DNA from 3 places in the Kitasatospora sp. NPDC028055 genome. Region 3 is predicted to be linked to each of the others. Evidence: predicted binding sites of a transcription regulator. Region 3 holds the regulator's gene; each other region holds the start of a gene.

Region 1 (4,276 bases), on a different contig from region 3:
TCCTCCATCCCTCCCACCTCCACCACTTCACCCACCACCACCTCTGCCACTCCCACCCCTCCCGCCCCTGCCAAGGCCCGCCTGGTCTTCCGTGACCCGCTGGACCAGCAGTCCCGGGACGACACCGACGCCGGCTGGGGCGATCGCCCCGGGGCGGGTGCCGGCGGTGGGCGGGGGCTGGACTGGTACCTGAGCCAGCGCCCGCCGCACCACGGCGACTGAGGGACTTCCTAGCGCGCCGCGACCAGCGCGTCGCGGATCTCGGTCAGCAGTTGGACCTCCTTGGCCTCGGCCTCGGCCGCCACCTCGGCGACACTCTTGCGCTTGGCCGCCATCCGGTTCATCGGCACGATCAGCACGAAGTAGACGACGGCGGCGGTGATCAGGAACTGCAGGACGGCGCTGAGCACCGACCCCCACAAGATGAGGATCCCGGACGTGACCTCACCGGTGGCGCTCACCTCACAGGGCCCCTTGAGGCAGGAACTGTAGGACGCCAGGTCCTTCGTCCCGAACACGCCGACGATCGGATTGATCACGCCCTTGACGAAGGCGTTGACGATGTTGGTGAAGGCCGCGCCGATGACCACGGCGACGGCGAGCTCGACGACATTTCCACGCAGCAGGAATTCTTTGAAGCCTTTCATGCCGCCTCGAACGACGAAGTCGTCGCCGGGTTACGGGTGATCTTCCGGAAGCCCGGATTGACAACCCGTACGGCCCACGGCGCCGCCCGGGGGCGGTGGCAGGCCGGCCCGTGCGGGCCCGGAGGCGAGTGCCGCGGCCGCCGCGAGCAGCACCAGCGCGGGCACCCCGCCCCGCCGCCGGACGGCCCGGCGCCAGCGGTGCCACCCGCCGCAGCCGCGCCGGATCGGTGGGAAGCTCGGCACCTCCCGCCGGGGCGGTACGGAGGGGGCGGGCAGCGGGAGGGACAGGCTCGTGGTCGTCATCGGGACACCTCCGGACTCGGTCGGGTCTTGCTCGGTGTCCCATACCTTGCGCGTTCTTGCCGCGCTCCGGAAATCGATTCCCACAGCCTGTGGAAAAACCCGCCCCTGTGGATAACTTCGTACACCCGCACGAGTTATTTCGATTCCGGAAGTTGACGGCGGCGCGCGAAAGGCCCGCCGCGGCACGCGAAAAGGCCCGCCGTCCCCGCGCGCAGCGGGGTCGACGGGCCTTCCCGTGAAACCGGGGTCAGCCGGCGGCCGGAGCCGGGCTGCTGGACGAGCTCGACGCGCTCGAAGAGCCGGACGACGAGCCGGTCGAGCCCGACGACGCCGAGGAGCCGGTCGACGAGCCGGCGGACGAAGCCGCGCCCACCGAGCTGCTGGAGGACGAACGGCTGTCGGTCCGGTAGAAGCCCGAGCCCTTGAACACGACGCCCACGGCCGAGAAGACCTTGCGGAGCCGTCCCTGGCATTCGGGGCACGTGGTCAGCGCCTCGTCGGTGAACTTCTGCACCGCCTCCAGGCCGCTGCCGCACTCGGTGCACTGGTACTGGTACGTGGGCACTTGTCTTCCTCCTGGCACTCTCGCCTGATGAGTGCTAACACCGGTCAATGATGCGGTATTCCGTTGGATCAGTCCAGCGAATCCGGTGTGAGATGAGCCGGTACCGAGTCACCGACGACCGCGCGTTCAGCCCTTCGCGGCACCGACCAGCTGTCCCGCGCCGCCGAGGTCGGCCGAGGAGGCCACCACGCGGCTCGCCCCGCTCGGGGCCACCAGCAGGCGCCGCAGCGACACCAGCGCGATCAGCCCCAGCCCGGCGCCGACCAGCGGCACCAGGAAGCCGGCGGACGGCCCGTGGCCGTCGATCAGGCGCCCGGCCACCATCGAGCCGACCGCCAGGCCCAGGCCGATGGCACCGGTCAGCCAGGTGAAGGCCTCGGTCTTGGCCCCGTCCTCGACCAGGGTCTCGACGAGGGTGTAGCCGCTGATCAGGGTCGGCGCGATGGCCAGGCCGCAGACCAGCGCGGCGATCGAGAGCGTGACCAGGTTGGGCATCGCCCACAGCGTGGAGCAGCCCGCCACCAGCAGCGCGTAGCTGACCACCATCCGCTGCTGGACGGCCCGCCGCCAGGCGATGACTCCGTAGAGCACGCCCGCGACCATCGAGCCGCCGGCGAAGATCCCGTACACGGTGCCGGCCGCGTCGTGCTGGCCGACCGAGTCGGCGAAGGCGTTCACCGAGACCTGCATGCCGCCGAAGACGGCCCCGACCCCGAGGATCACCCCGGCCAGCAGCCGGACGCCGGGGGAGGAGAGCGCGGAGGCGCGCCGGACACCGGGCTCCGGGGTCATCCGGGCGGGTGCGGTGCGGCGCTGGGCGGCGAAGACCAGGCCGCCGACGAAGGTCAGCGCGGCCTCGACGACCAGGGCGGTGGCCGGGTTCACCGAGGTGGCGATGTTGGCGGCCAGGATCGGTCCGATCACGAAGGTGAACTCGTCCGTCACGGACTCGAAGGCGAAGGCGGTGCTCACCTTGGCCGAGGCGGAGGCGGACGCGCCCTCGGCGCCGATGGTGGCGATCCAGCGGGCCCGGACCATCGCGCCGATCTGCGGAACGCTCGCGCCGGCCGGGACGGCGGCCAGGAACAGGCTCCAGGCGGGCGCGTGGCCGAGCGCCAGCGCGATCAGCAGGCCGACCGAGGCCGCGTGCACCGCGACGGTCGGGACGAGGACGGCGGCCTGCCCGTACCGGTCGGCGAGCCGTCCGGTCTGCGGGCCGATCAGGGCCTGGGCGACGGCGGCGATGGCCGTGACGGTGCCCGCGGTGCCGTAGGAGCCGTGGGTGTCCTTGACCAGGAGCAGGATGCCCATGCTGAGCATCGCGTAGGGCAGTCGCGCGATGAAGGCGGGGGCCAGGAAGGTCCAGGCTCCGGGCGTGCGCAGCAGCGCGCCGTACCCGACCTTGGCCGGTGTCACGGCGTCGGCGGTCGCGCTGTTCGGGGTGCTGTCCGCGGTGTCCGGAGCGCTGTCCGCGGTGATCTCGACCGTTCGGCGGGCCGTCACGGTCGGTCCTTCCTGCTGCCTGGTAGCGCGGCAGGGCATGGGGTGGCCCCGACGGCGCCGAGAGTCGTCCTCTCGCGCGTCGACCGGGGTAGATACCGGGCCGGCCGGGCCTGGTGGGCCGGGGCCGGGCCGCGGCCGCCGAGCGGTCGCGCCAACTCTGCGTCAGGCAGATGCTGGGGGTGGTCTAACGGTAGTCATACGGCGTGGTCGTACCAGCATACAGTTACGCGCGTAGATCCCGCCAGACCACCCAGAACACCCGAGCCACCGGGGCCGCCCGAGCACCCCGGGCCACTCAAGTCACCCCAGCCACCCCGGCCACCCCGGCCACCCCGGCCACCCCGGCCACCCCGGCCACCCGAGAACCCCGAGCAACCCCACCAACCCCGGCGGCGCCTCAGCGCCCGTTCAGCCACCCCGCCAGCTTGCCGCCCTTGTCCACGGCCCGCAGCCGCCGCTCGGCCGCCTCGCCGACCTCGTCCGTGGTGACCACCAGCAGTTCGTCCCCGCCGCGCAGCATCGTCGCCTTGTCCGGCACGAAGGAGCTGCCGTCCCGCACGACCAGGGTGACCGCCGCCCCCTTGGGCAGCCGCAGCTCGCTGATCTCCACGCCGGACATCCGCGAGGCCGGCGACAGCGTGACCGAGAGCAGGTGCCCGTGCAGCTTCTCCAGCGGCGCGGACTCGATGTCGAGGTCCTGGCCCATGGCGCCCTCGCCGATCCGCAGCCGCCTGGCCATCCAGGGCAGGGTCGGGCCCTGGAGCAGGGTGAAGACCACGACCAGGATGAAGACGATGTTGAACACGTCGTCGGCCTTGTGCGCCCCGGAGACCACCGGGATGGTGGCCAGGACGATGGGCACCGCCCCGCGCAGTCCGGCCCAGCTCAGCAGCGCCTGCTCGCGGGCGGGCACCTTGAACGGGGTGAGCGTGAGCACCACGGACAGCGGCCGGGCCAGGAAGACCAGCACCGCGCCGATCACCAGCGCGGGGACGACCGCGTCGCCCATGCTCTCGGGTGCGGCGAGCAGCCCGAGCAGCACGAACATCCCGATCTGCCCGATCCAGGCGAGCCCGTCGGCGAAGCCGCGGACGGCCGGGCCGTGCGGCAGCTTGGAGTTCCCGAGGATCACCGCGCTGATGTAGACGGCGAGGAAGCCGGAGCCGTGCAGCAGCGCGCCGCCGGCGTAGGCGAGCACGGTCAGGGCGACCACGGCGATCGGGTACAGGCCGGAGGACGGCAGGGCGACGTGCTTGAC
Region 2 (4,276 bases), on a different contig from region 3:
TGGGCGGCCGGCAGCAGGCCCACCAGCGGGTCGTCCAGCAGCGGGGTGACCACCAGGTCGGACCAGTCGGTGCCGGCCGACAGCTGCTGGGCCTCCAGGTTCGCCTCGGCCCGGGCCTCGCGCGGCGAACCGTGCCCGGGGGCGGGCGCCGCGGGTGCGCCGTCGGACTGCGGGTAGCGGAAGGCCAGCGCGATCTCGCACTCGCCGCCGCGCAGCATCGCCAGCGACTCCGGCGGTTCGGCCTCGACCAGCGACACGCGCACCCCCGGATGGCTGTCCCGCAGGCGGGCGACCGCGGGCGGCACCAGGGTGGAACTCGCGGTCGGGAAGGAGACCAGCCGCACCCGTCCGGCCCGCAGTCCGGCGATCGCGGCCACCTCCTCCTCGGCGGCGGAGAGCCCGGCCAGGATCCCGGTGGCATGCTTGAGCAGCACCCGCCCGGCCTCGCTGAGCTGCATCCCGCGGCCCGAGCGGACCACCAGCGGGGTGTCCACCGACTTCTCCAGGGCCTTCATCTGCTGGCTGATGGCGGGCTGGGTGCACCCCAGCTCGCGGGCGGCGGCGGAGAAGGAGCCGGTGCGGGCGACGGCACGCAGAACGCGCAGGTGGCGGGCCTCGATCATGCCTCAGTTATAAGGCAATCTTTGCATTCTGCAAAATTCTACTGATAGTTGAAGCCTCAAACGGGCTTCCGCCACACGGACTCCCCAACACCGGAGGCCCGGTCCGACCCCCGAGGGGGCGGACCGGGCCTCCGGTCAGGCGTCGGTGCCTCAGTGCGAGTGGCCGTGACCGCCGTGCGCGTGACCGGCCTCGGCCTCCTCCTTCTTCTCCACCACGAGGGTCTCGGTGGTGAGGAGCAGGGAGGCGATCGAGGCGGCGTTCTCCAGCGCGGAGCGGGTGACCTTGACCGGGTCGATGACGCCGGCCTTCACCAGGTCGCCGTACTCGCCGGTGGCGGCGTTGTAGCCCTGGCCGGCCTCCAGCTCGGCGACCTTGGAGGTGATGACGTAGCCCTCCAGGCCGGCGTTCTGGGCGATCCAGCGCAGCGGCTCGTGCAGCGCCTTGCGGACGACCGCGACACCGGTGGCCTCGTCACCCGACAGGCCCAGGCCGCCGTCCAGCACCTTGGCGGCGTGCACCAGCGAGGCGCCACCGCCGGCGACGATGCCCTCCTCGACCGCGGCGCGGGTCGCCGAGATGGCGTCCTCCAGGCGGTGCTTGCGCTCCTTGAGCTCCACCTCGGTGGCGGCGCCGACCTTGATGACGCAGACGCCGCCGGCCAGCTTGGCCAGGCGCTCCTGCAGCTTCTCGCGGTCCCAGTCGGAGTCGGTCGCGGCGATCTCGCCCTTGATCTGGGCGACGCGGCCGGCCACGGCCTCGGAGTCACCGGCGCCGTCGACGACGGTGGTCTCGTCCTTGGTGATGGTCACGCGGCGGGCGGTGCCCAGCACGTCCAGACCGGCCTGGTCGAGCTTGAGGCCGACCTCCTCGGAGATGACCGTGCCGCCGGTGAGGACGGCCAGGTCGCCGAGGATCGCCTTGCGGCGGTCGCCGAAGCCCGGGGCCTTGACGGCGACGGCGTTGAACAGGCCACGGATCTTGTTCAGCACGAGGGTGGACAGCGCCTCGCCGTCGACGTCCTCGGCGATGATCAGCAGCGGCTTGGAGGTACCGCTCTGCAGGATCTTCTCCAGCAGCGGGAGGATCTCCTGGATCGAGGAGATCTTGCCCTGGTGGATCAGGATGTACGGCTCCTCGAGAACCGCCTCCTGACGCTCCGCGTCGGTGACGAAGTACGGCGACAGGTAGCCCTTGTCGAACTGCATGCCCTCGGTGAAGTCCAGCTCCACGCCGAAGGCGTTCGACTCCTCGACGGTGATGACACCGTCCTTGCCGACCTTGTCGATCGCCTCGGCGATCAGCTCGCCGACCTGGGTGTCCTGCGCGGAGAGGGACGCGACGGCGGCGACGTCGTCCTTGCCCTCGATCTCACGGGCGATGGACAGCAGGTGCTCGGAGACGGCGGCGACGGCCTTGTCGATGCCCTTCTTGAGGGCGGCCGGGCCGGCGCCCGCGGCGACGTTGCGCAGACCCTCGTTGACCAGGGCCTGGGCCAGCACGGTGGCGGTGGTGGTGCCGTCACCCGCGACGTCGTTGGTCTTGGTGGCGACCTCCTTGACGAGCTGCGCGCCAAGGTTCTCGTACGGGTCGTCCAGCTCGACCTCACGGGCGATGGTGACGCCGTCGTTGGTGATGGTCGGGGCACCGAACTTCTTGTCGATGACGACGTTGCGGCCCTTGGGGCCGATGGTCACCTTGACGGTGTCGGCCAGCTTGTTGACACCGCGCTCCAGCGAGCGGCGGGCGTCCTCGTCGAACTGCAGGATCTTCGCCATGTTCCCTATTCCCTCGGGGCTGCGGCCGGCCGACCGGCCTCCGAACTACCTGAACCAACAACCACGCCCCGGGCCCCTGTCACTAGGGACACGGATCCGGGGCGGGTCGGAACGACTTACTTCTCGATGATGGCGAGAACGTCGCGGGCGGAGAGGACGAGGTACTCCTCGCCCTGGTACTTCACCTCGGTGCCGCCGTACTTCGAGTACAGGACGATGTCACCGACGGCGACATCGAGCGGCAGACGCTGGCCGTCCTCGAAGCGGCCCGGGCCGACAGCCAGGACGACACCCTCCTGGGGCTTCTCCTTGGCCGTGTCCGGGATAACCAGGCCGGAGGCCGTGGTGGTCTCGGCGTCGAGCGGCTGGACCACGATGCGGTCCTCGAGCGGCTTGATGGCAACCTTGCTGCTGGTGGTCACGTCCGAGCTCCCCTTCGGAGATTACGGGGCTTTCTAACGGGTAGGGGCGAACCTGCGCATCTGCCGTCGCGGGGGTCAGAAGCGCGTCTTCGCGTTAGCACTCCCCCACTGGGGAGTGCCAAGGACGACCATAGGCCGCCGTTAGCACTCAGTCAACCAGAGTGCCAACGACGCGCACTGCGGGCTCGACCGGCGGGCGAGTGTCCGTACTCGTGTACGGCGCCCGCGGCACCCGACGACTCGGGCACCGACGGGCCGACCGGTCAGAATGAGCCCGTGGACACCGAGAACCTCCAGCCCCTGCTGACCCCCGAGGGTCAGGCCCTGCTCGCCGAGCTGCGCGAGTTCGCCCCCGAGGAGGAGCTGGCGCTGGCCACCCGGCTGCGGCGGGAGCACCCGGCGGAGCTGGTGTCGGCGGCGTTCGGCCAGGCACGGCTGCGGCAGCGGGCGCGGGCGAAGTTCGGGGCGGACGCCGACCTGATGTACTTCACGCCCAACGGGGTCGAGCAGTCCACCCGGCGCAGCGTGGCCGAGTGGCGGGCCCGCCGCTTCGCCGAGCTGGGCGTGCGCACCCTGGCGGACCTGTGCTGCGGCATCGGCGGGGACGTGCTGGCGCTGGCCCGGGCCGGGATCCGGGTGCTGGCCGTCGACAAGGACCCGGCGGCCTGCGCCGCCACCGCCGCCAACGCCGCCGCGCTGGGCCTGTCGGAGCTGGTGGAGGTGCGCTGCGCGGACGTCGCCGAGGTGGACGTCACCGGCTACGACGCGGTGTTCACCGACCCGGCCCGGCGCACCTCGCGCGGCCGGGTGTTCGACCCGGAGGCGTACGCCCCGCCGCTCTCCTGGGCGATCGAGGCCGGCCGGCGGACCCCGATCGGCGCGTTGAAGGTCGCCCCGGGCATCCCGCACGAGGCCGTCCCGGCGGACGCCGAGGCCGAGTGGGTCTCCGACCACGGGGACGTCAAGGAGGCGGTGCTCTGGTTCGGCACCGGGGCGGTCCGCCCGCACCGCGCGACCCTGCTGCCGCACGGCGACAGCCTGACCGGCGGCGACCTGCCCGACCCGCCGGCCGGCCCGGTCGGGCGGTACCTGTACGAGCCGGACGGCGCGGTGATCCGGGCGCACCTGGTGGCCGAGGTGGCCGGGCAGGTCGACGGCCGGCTGATCGACCCGAAGATCGCCTACGTGACCTCGGACCGGCTGGTCGCCACCCCGTACGCGCACGCCTTCGAGCTCACCGACGTGCTCCCGTACAACGTCAAGAAGCTGAAGGCGCTGCTGCGCGAGCGCGGGGTCGGCACGGTGGTGATCAAGAAGCGCGGGATGGCGATCACCCCGGAGGAGCTGCGCCGCCAGCTCAAGCCCTCCGGGCCGGACTCCGTCACGGTGATCCTCAGCCGCACCGACAACGGGCCGCTGATGATGCTCGGACAGCCGGTGGGCCGCCCGGTCTGA
Region 3 (4,276 bases):
GGGAGACCCCGCCCTCCGGGCCGACCACCAGCACGATGTCCCCGTCGGCCGGCAGCGCGGCCTGCGCCAGCGGCTCGGCGCCCTCCTCGTGCAGCACCGCGGCGAGCGCGGCCCCGGCCAGCAGCGGTGCCAGCTGCCGGGTGGTCATCGGCTCGCGCACCTCGGGGAAGCGCAGCCGGCGGGACTGCTTGCCCGCCTCCCGGGCGGTGGCCCGCCACTTGGCGAGCGCCTTGGCGCCGCGCTCGCCCTTCCACTGGGTGATGCAGCGCGAGGCGGCCCAGGGGACCACCACGTCCACGCCGACCTCGGTCATGGTCTCCACGGCCAGCTCGCCGCGGTCGCCCTTGGGCAGCGCCTGGACGACCACGATCCGCGGCGCCGGCTCCGGCTCCCGCCGCACGGCGGCCACCGTGACCTCGATCGCGTCCTTGCCGAGCACCGCGGCGACGGTGCCGTCCACGCCCAGCCCCAGCCCGTCCGCCAGGGTGACCGCCTCGCCGGTCGCCAGCCGCTTCACCGCCGCCGCGTGCCGCCCCTCGGGCCCGTCGAGCCGCAGTACGGCCCCGGGCGCGGCGGCGGCGATCCGCTCGGTCTCGACGACGAAGACGGGCGCGGTCATGGCGGGGAACCTTTCCTGGGGTGGCCTGCGGCCGGGGAGGGGAAACACCGCAGGGGTGCCGGGGGTCCTCCCCCCGGCACCCCTGCATGGACGACTACCGGCCGTTGAAGGCGTCCTTCAGGCGCGAGAACAGGCCCTGCTGGCCCGGCGCGAACTGGCCGGACGGCCGCTCCTCGCCGCGCAGCAGCGAGAGCCGGCGCAGCAGCTCCTCCTGCTCGGCGTCGAGCTTGGTGGGCGTCTGCACCTCGACGTGCACTATCAGGTCGCCCCGGCCGCCGCCGCGCAGGTGGGTGATGCCCCGGCCGTGCAGCGGGATCGACTGGCCGGACTGGGTGCCGGGCCGGATGTCGACCTCCTCCAGCCCGTCCAGGGTCTGCAGCGGCACCTGGGTGCCGAGCGCGGCCGCCGTCATCGGGATGGTGACGGTGCAGTGCAGGTCGTCCCCGCGCCGCTGGAAGACCGCGTGGGTGGTCTCGGCGATCTCGACGTACAGGTCGCCGGACGGGCCGCCGCCGGGGCCGACCTCGCCCTCGCCGGCCAGCTGGATCCGGGTGCCGTTGTCCACACCGGCCGGGATCTTCACGGTCAGGGTGCGGCGGGCCCGCACCCGGCCGTCGCCGGCGCACTCGGGGCAGGGGGTCGGCACCACGGTGCCGAAGCCCTGGCACTGCGGGCACGGGCGGGAGGTCATGACCTGGCCCAGGAACGAGCGGGTGACCTGGGACACCTCGCCCTTGCCGCGGCACATGTCGCAGGTCTGGGCCGAGGTGCCGGGGGCCGCGCCCTCGCCGTTGCAGGTGGTGCAGGTGACGGCGGTGTCGACCTGGAGTTCCTTGGTGGTGCCGAAGGCGGCCTCCTCCAGGGTGATCTCCAGCCGGATCATGGCGTCCTGGCCGCGGCGGGTGCGCGAGCGCGGGCCGCGCTGGCCGGCCGCGGCGCCGAAGAAGGCGTCCATGATGTCGGAGAAGCCGAAGCCCGCCGCGCCGGCGCCGAAGCCGCCCGCGCCACCGCCGCCGCCCGGCGACAGCGGGTCGCCGCCCAGGTCGTAGACCTGGCGCTTCTGCGGGTCGGAGAGCACCTCGTAGGCGGCGTTGATCTCCTTGAACCGCTCCTGCGTCTTCGGGTCCGGGTTGACGTCCGGGTGCAGTTCGCGTGCCAGGCGCCGGAACGCCTTCTTGATCTCGTCCTGCCCCGCATCCCGTCGGACGCCGAGTACCGCGTAGTAGTCCGTGGCCACCAAATGCTCCGCTTGTTCCGCCTGTAGTAGTGCTGCGACTGGACGCCGGCCGTTGCGAATCCAACGGCCGGCGGTGTGCTACGACTCGGCCAGGATCTGGCCCACGTACCGTGCCACCGCCCGCACCGCCCCCATTGTGCCCGGGTAGTCCATCCGGGTCGGACCGATCACACCCAGTTTGGCCACACTCTCGTCGCCCGAACCGTAGCCGACCGAAACGACCGAGGTGGAATTCAGCCCTTCGTAGGCGTTCTCCCGCCCGATCCGGACCGTCATCGCGGCGTCCGTGGTCTCACCCAGGAGGCGGAGCAGGACGACCTGCTCCTCCAGGGCCTCCAGCACCGGCTGGATGGTGAGCGGGAAGTCGTGCCCGAAGCGGGTCAGGTTGGCGGTGCCGGCCAGCATGATCCGTTCCTCGTTCTGCTCGGCGAGCGCCTCGAACAGCGTCGCCAGGACCGTGCTGACGGTCGGCCGGTCGGCCGCCTCGAAGGCCGCCGGGAGCTCCTCCAGGAGCCCCGGGACGTCCGGCAGCCGCTGGCCGGCCGCCCGGGTGTTGATCCGCGAGCGCAGGTCCGCCAGGACCGTCTCGCCGACCGTGCCCGGGCAGTCGACCATCCGCTGTTCGACCCGGCCGGTGTTGGTGATCAGCACCAGCATCACCTTGGCCGGGGCCAGCGCCACCAACTCGATGTGCCGGACGGTGGAGCGGGTCAGCGAGGGGTACTGCACCACGGCGACCTGGCGGGTCAACTGGGCGAGCAGCCGCACCGTACGGGTGACCACGTCGTCCAGGTCGACGGCGCCGTCCAGGAAGTGCCGGATCGCCCGGCGCTCCGGGGAGCTCATCGGCTTGATCTCGGCGAGCTTGTCGACGAACAGCCGGTAGCCCTTGTCAGTGGGGATCCGCCCGGCGCTGGTGTGCGGCTGGTGGATGTACCCCTCCTCCTCCAGCGCCGCCATGTCGTTGCGCACGGTGGCCGGGGACACCCCGAGGTTGTGCCGCTCCACCAGGGCCTTGGAGCCGACCGGCTCCTCGGTGCCCACGTAGTCCTGGACGATCGCGCGCAGCACGGCGAGCTTGCGGTCGTCCAGCTGGCGGACCTCTCCGGCCATGGGGCACGCACCTCCGTCTTCGCACGTTGTCCGTCTGTGATGCTGCGAGCCGCTCCGGGGAGGGCCCCGACCCTGGCACTCTGCACGCACGAGTGCCAAAACCGTACCTGCCAGTGTACGGCCCGGGTCGTACCGCAGGAACGGCCCGGCCGGGGTGATCCTGCCCGCAGTTCCGGACGGCCACCGCGACACTCCGCGTGCACGGGTGGTGCCCCGGGGCCGTCCGGGTGGCAGCATCGAAAGCGACGGCGAACGGAGGAGCAAGCGATGTCGAGCTCGGGCCAGCACACCCGTTTCGCGCCCGACCGCGGCCTGACCAGCCGCATGGTCGGGACGATGTTCGTGATCGGGCTGCTGTACGTCGGTTTCACGGGCCTGCTGATCGCGCTGCTGCGCGGGGCCTGGCCGCTGATCGTGCTGATCTCCGGCGGGCTGTTCGTGGCCCAGTTCTGGTTCAGCGACAAGATCACCGAGCGGGCCATGGGCGCCCACCAGGTGACCGAGGAGCAGTACCCCCAGCTGCACGGCACCATCGACCGGCTCTGCGCCCTGGCCGACATGCCCAAGCCCCGCGTGGCGGTCGCCGACAACGACATGCCGAACGCCTTCGCCACCGGCCGCAACCCGCAGAACGCCGTGGTGTGCGTCACCACCGGCCTGCTGCGCCGACTGGAACCCGAGGAGTTGGAGGGCGTCCTGGCGCACGAGCTGTCGCACGTCGCCCACCGGGACGTCGCGGTGATGACCATCGCCGGCTTCCTGGGCGTGCTCGCCGGGGCGATGACCCGGGTCGCGATGTACGGCGGGTTCATGGGCGGCAACCGCAACAGCAACGACCAGAACGCGGCCATCGCGGCGCTGGTCATCCCGCTGGTGTCGATCGTGGTCTACGCGATCAGCTTCCTGCTCACCCGGCTGCTGTCCCGCTACCGCGAACTGGCCGCCGACCGGGCCGCCGCCCAGCTCACCGGCCGGCCCAGTGCCCTCGCCTCGGCGCTCACCAAGGTCACCGGGCAGATCGCCGCCATCCCCACCGAGGACCTGCGCAAGGCCCAGCCCTACAACGCCTTCTACTTCGCCCCGGCGCTGAGCGCCAGGGAGACCGCCTCCCAGCTGCTCTCCACCCACCCGACGCTGGAGAAGCGGCTGGCCCAGCTGGCGAAGATCTCCGAGCAGCTCGGCCGCTGACCCCCCACCGACCCGCCCCGCCCTGCCCCGCCCGAGAGGACCGCCGTGGGATTCCTGGACGCCCTGTTCGGCCGCACCAAGCCCGTCAAGCCCGACCTCGACCAGCTGTTCGGCCTGCC

The links. The regulator HrcA, encoded in region 3, represses chaperone genes, less so after heat shock. The targets are predictions, from matches to a motif close to TTNGCACTCNGNNNNNCNGAGTGCNAA.
Region 1: AB0F71_RS11860 (FmdB family zinc ribbon protein) is a predicted target of HrcA. The motif match lies at 1,527-1,553, and genes of this name have one in related genera.
Region 2: groES (co-chaperone GroES) is a predicted target of HrcA. The motif match lies at 2,963-2,989, and genes of this name have one in related genera.

What each region holds. Positions count from the first base shown of each region.
Region 1 covers NZ_JBEZXE010000007.1:232,660-236,935, reverse strand. The annotation lists gene AB0F71_RS11870 (hypothetical protein) at 1-222, shown strand, start outside; gene mscL (large conductance mechanosensitive channel protein MscL) at 231-647, opposite strand; gene AB0F71_RS11860 (FmdB family zinc ribbon protein) at 1,198-1,515, opposite strand; gene AB0F71_RS11855 (MFS transporter) at 1,642-2,931, opposite strand; gene AB0F71_RS11850 (potassium/proton antiporter) at 3,416-4,276, opposite strand, start outside.
Region 2 covers NZ_JBEZXE010000001.1:299,064-303,339, reverse strand. The annotation lists gene AB0F71_RS01475 (LysR family transcriptional regulator) at 1-623, opposite strand, end outside; gene groL (chaperonin GroEL) at 774-2,399, opposite strand; gene groES (co-chaperone GroES) at 2,516-2,821, opposite strand; gene AB0F71_RS01460 (class I SAM-dependent methyltransferase) at 3,098-4,276, shown strand.
Region 3 covers NZ_JBEZXE010000002.1:436,558-440,833, forward strand. The annotation lists gene AB0F71_RS05890 (16S rRNA (uracil(1498)-N(3))-methyltransferase) at 1-619, opposite strand, end outside; gene dnaJ (molecular chaperone DnaJ) at 714-1,856, opposite strand; gene hrcA (heat-inducible transcriptional repressor HrcA) at 1,935-2,969, opposite strand; gene htpX (zinc metalloprotease HtpX) at 3,237-4,157, shown strand; gene AB0F71_RS05910 (hypothetical protein) at 4,203-4,276, shown strand, end outside.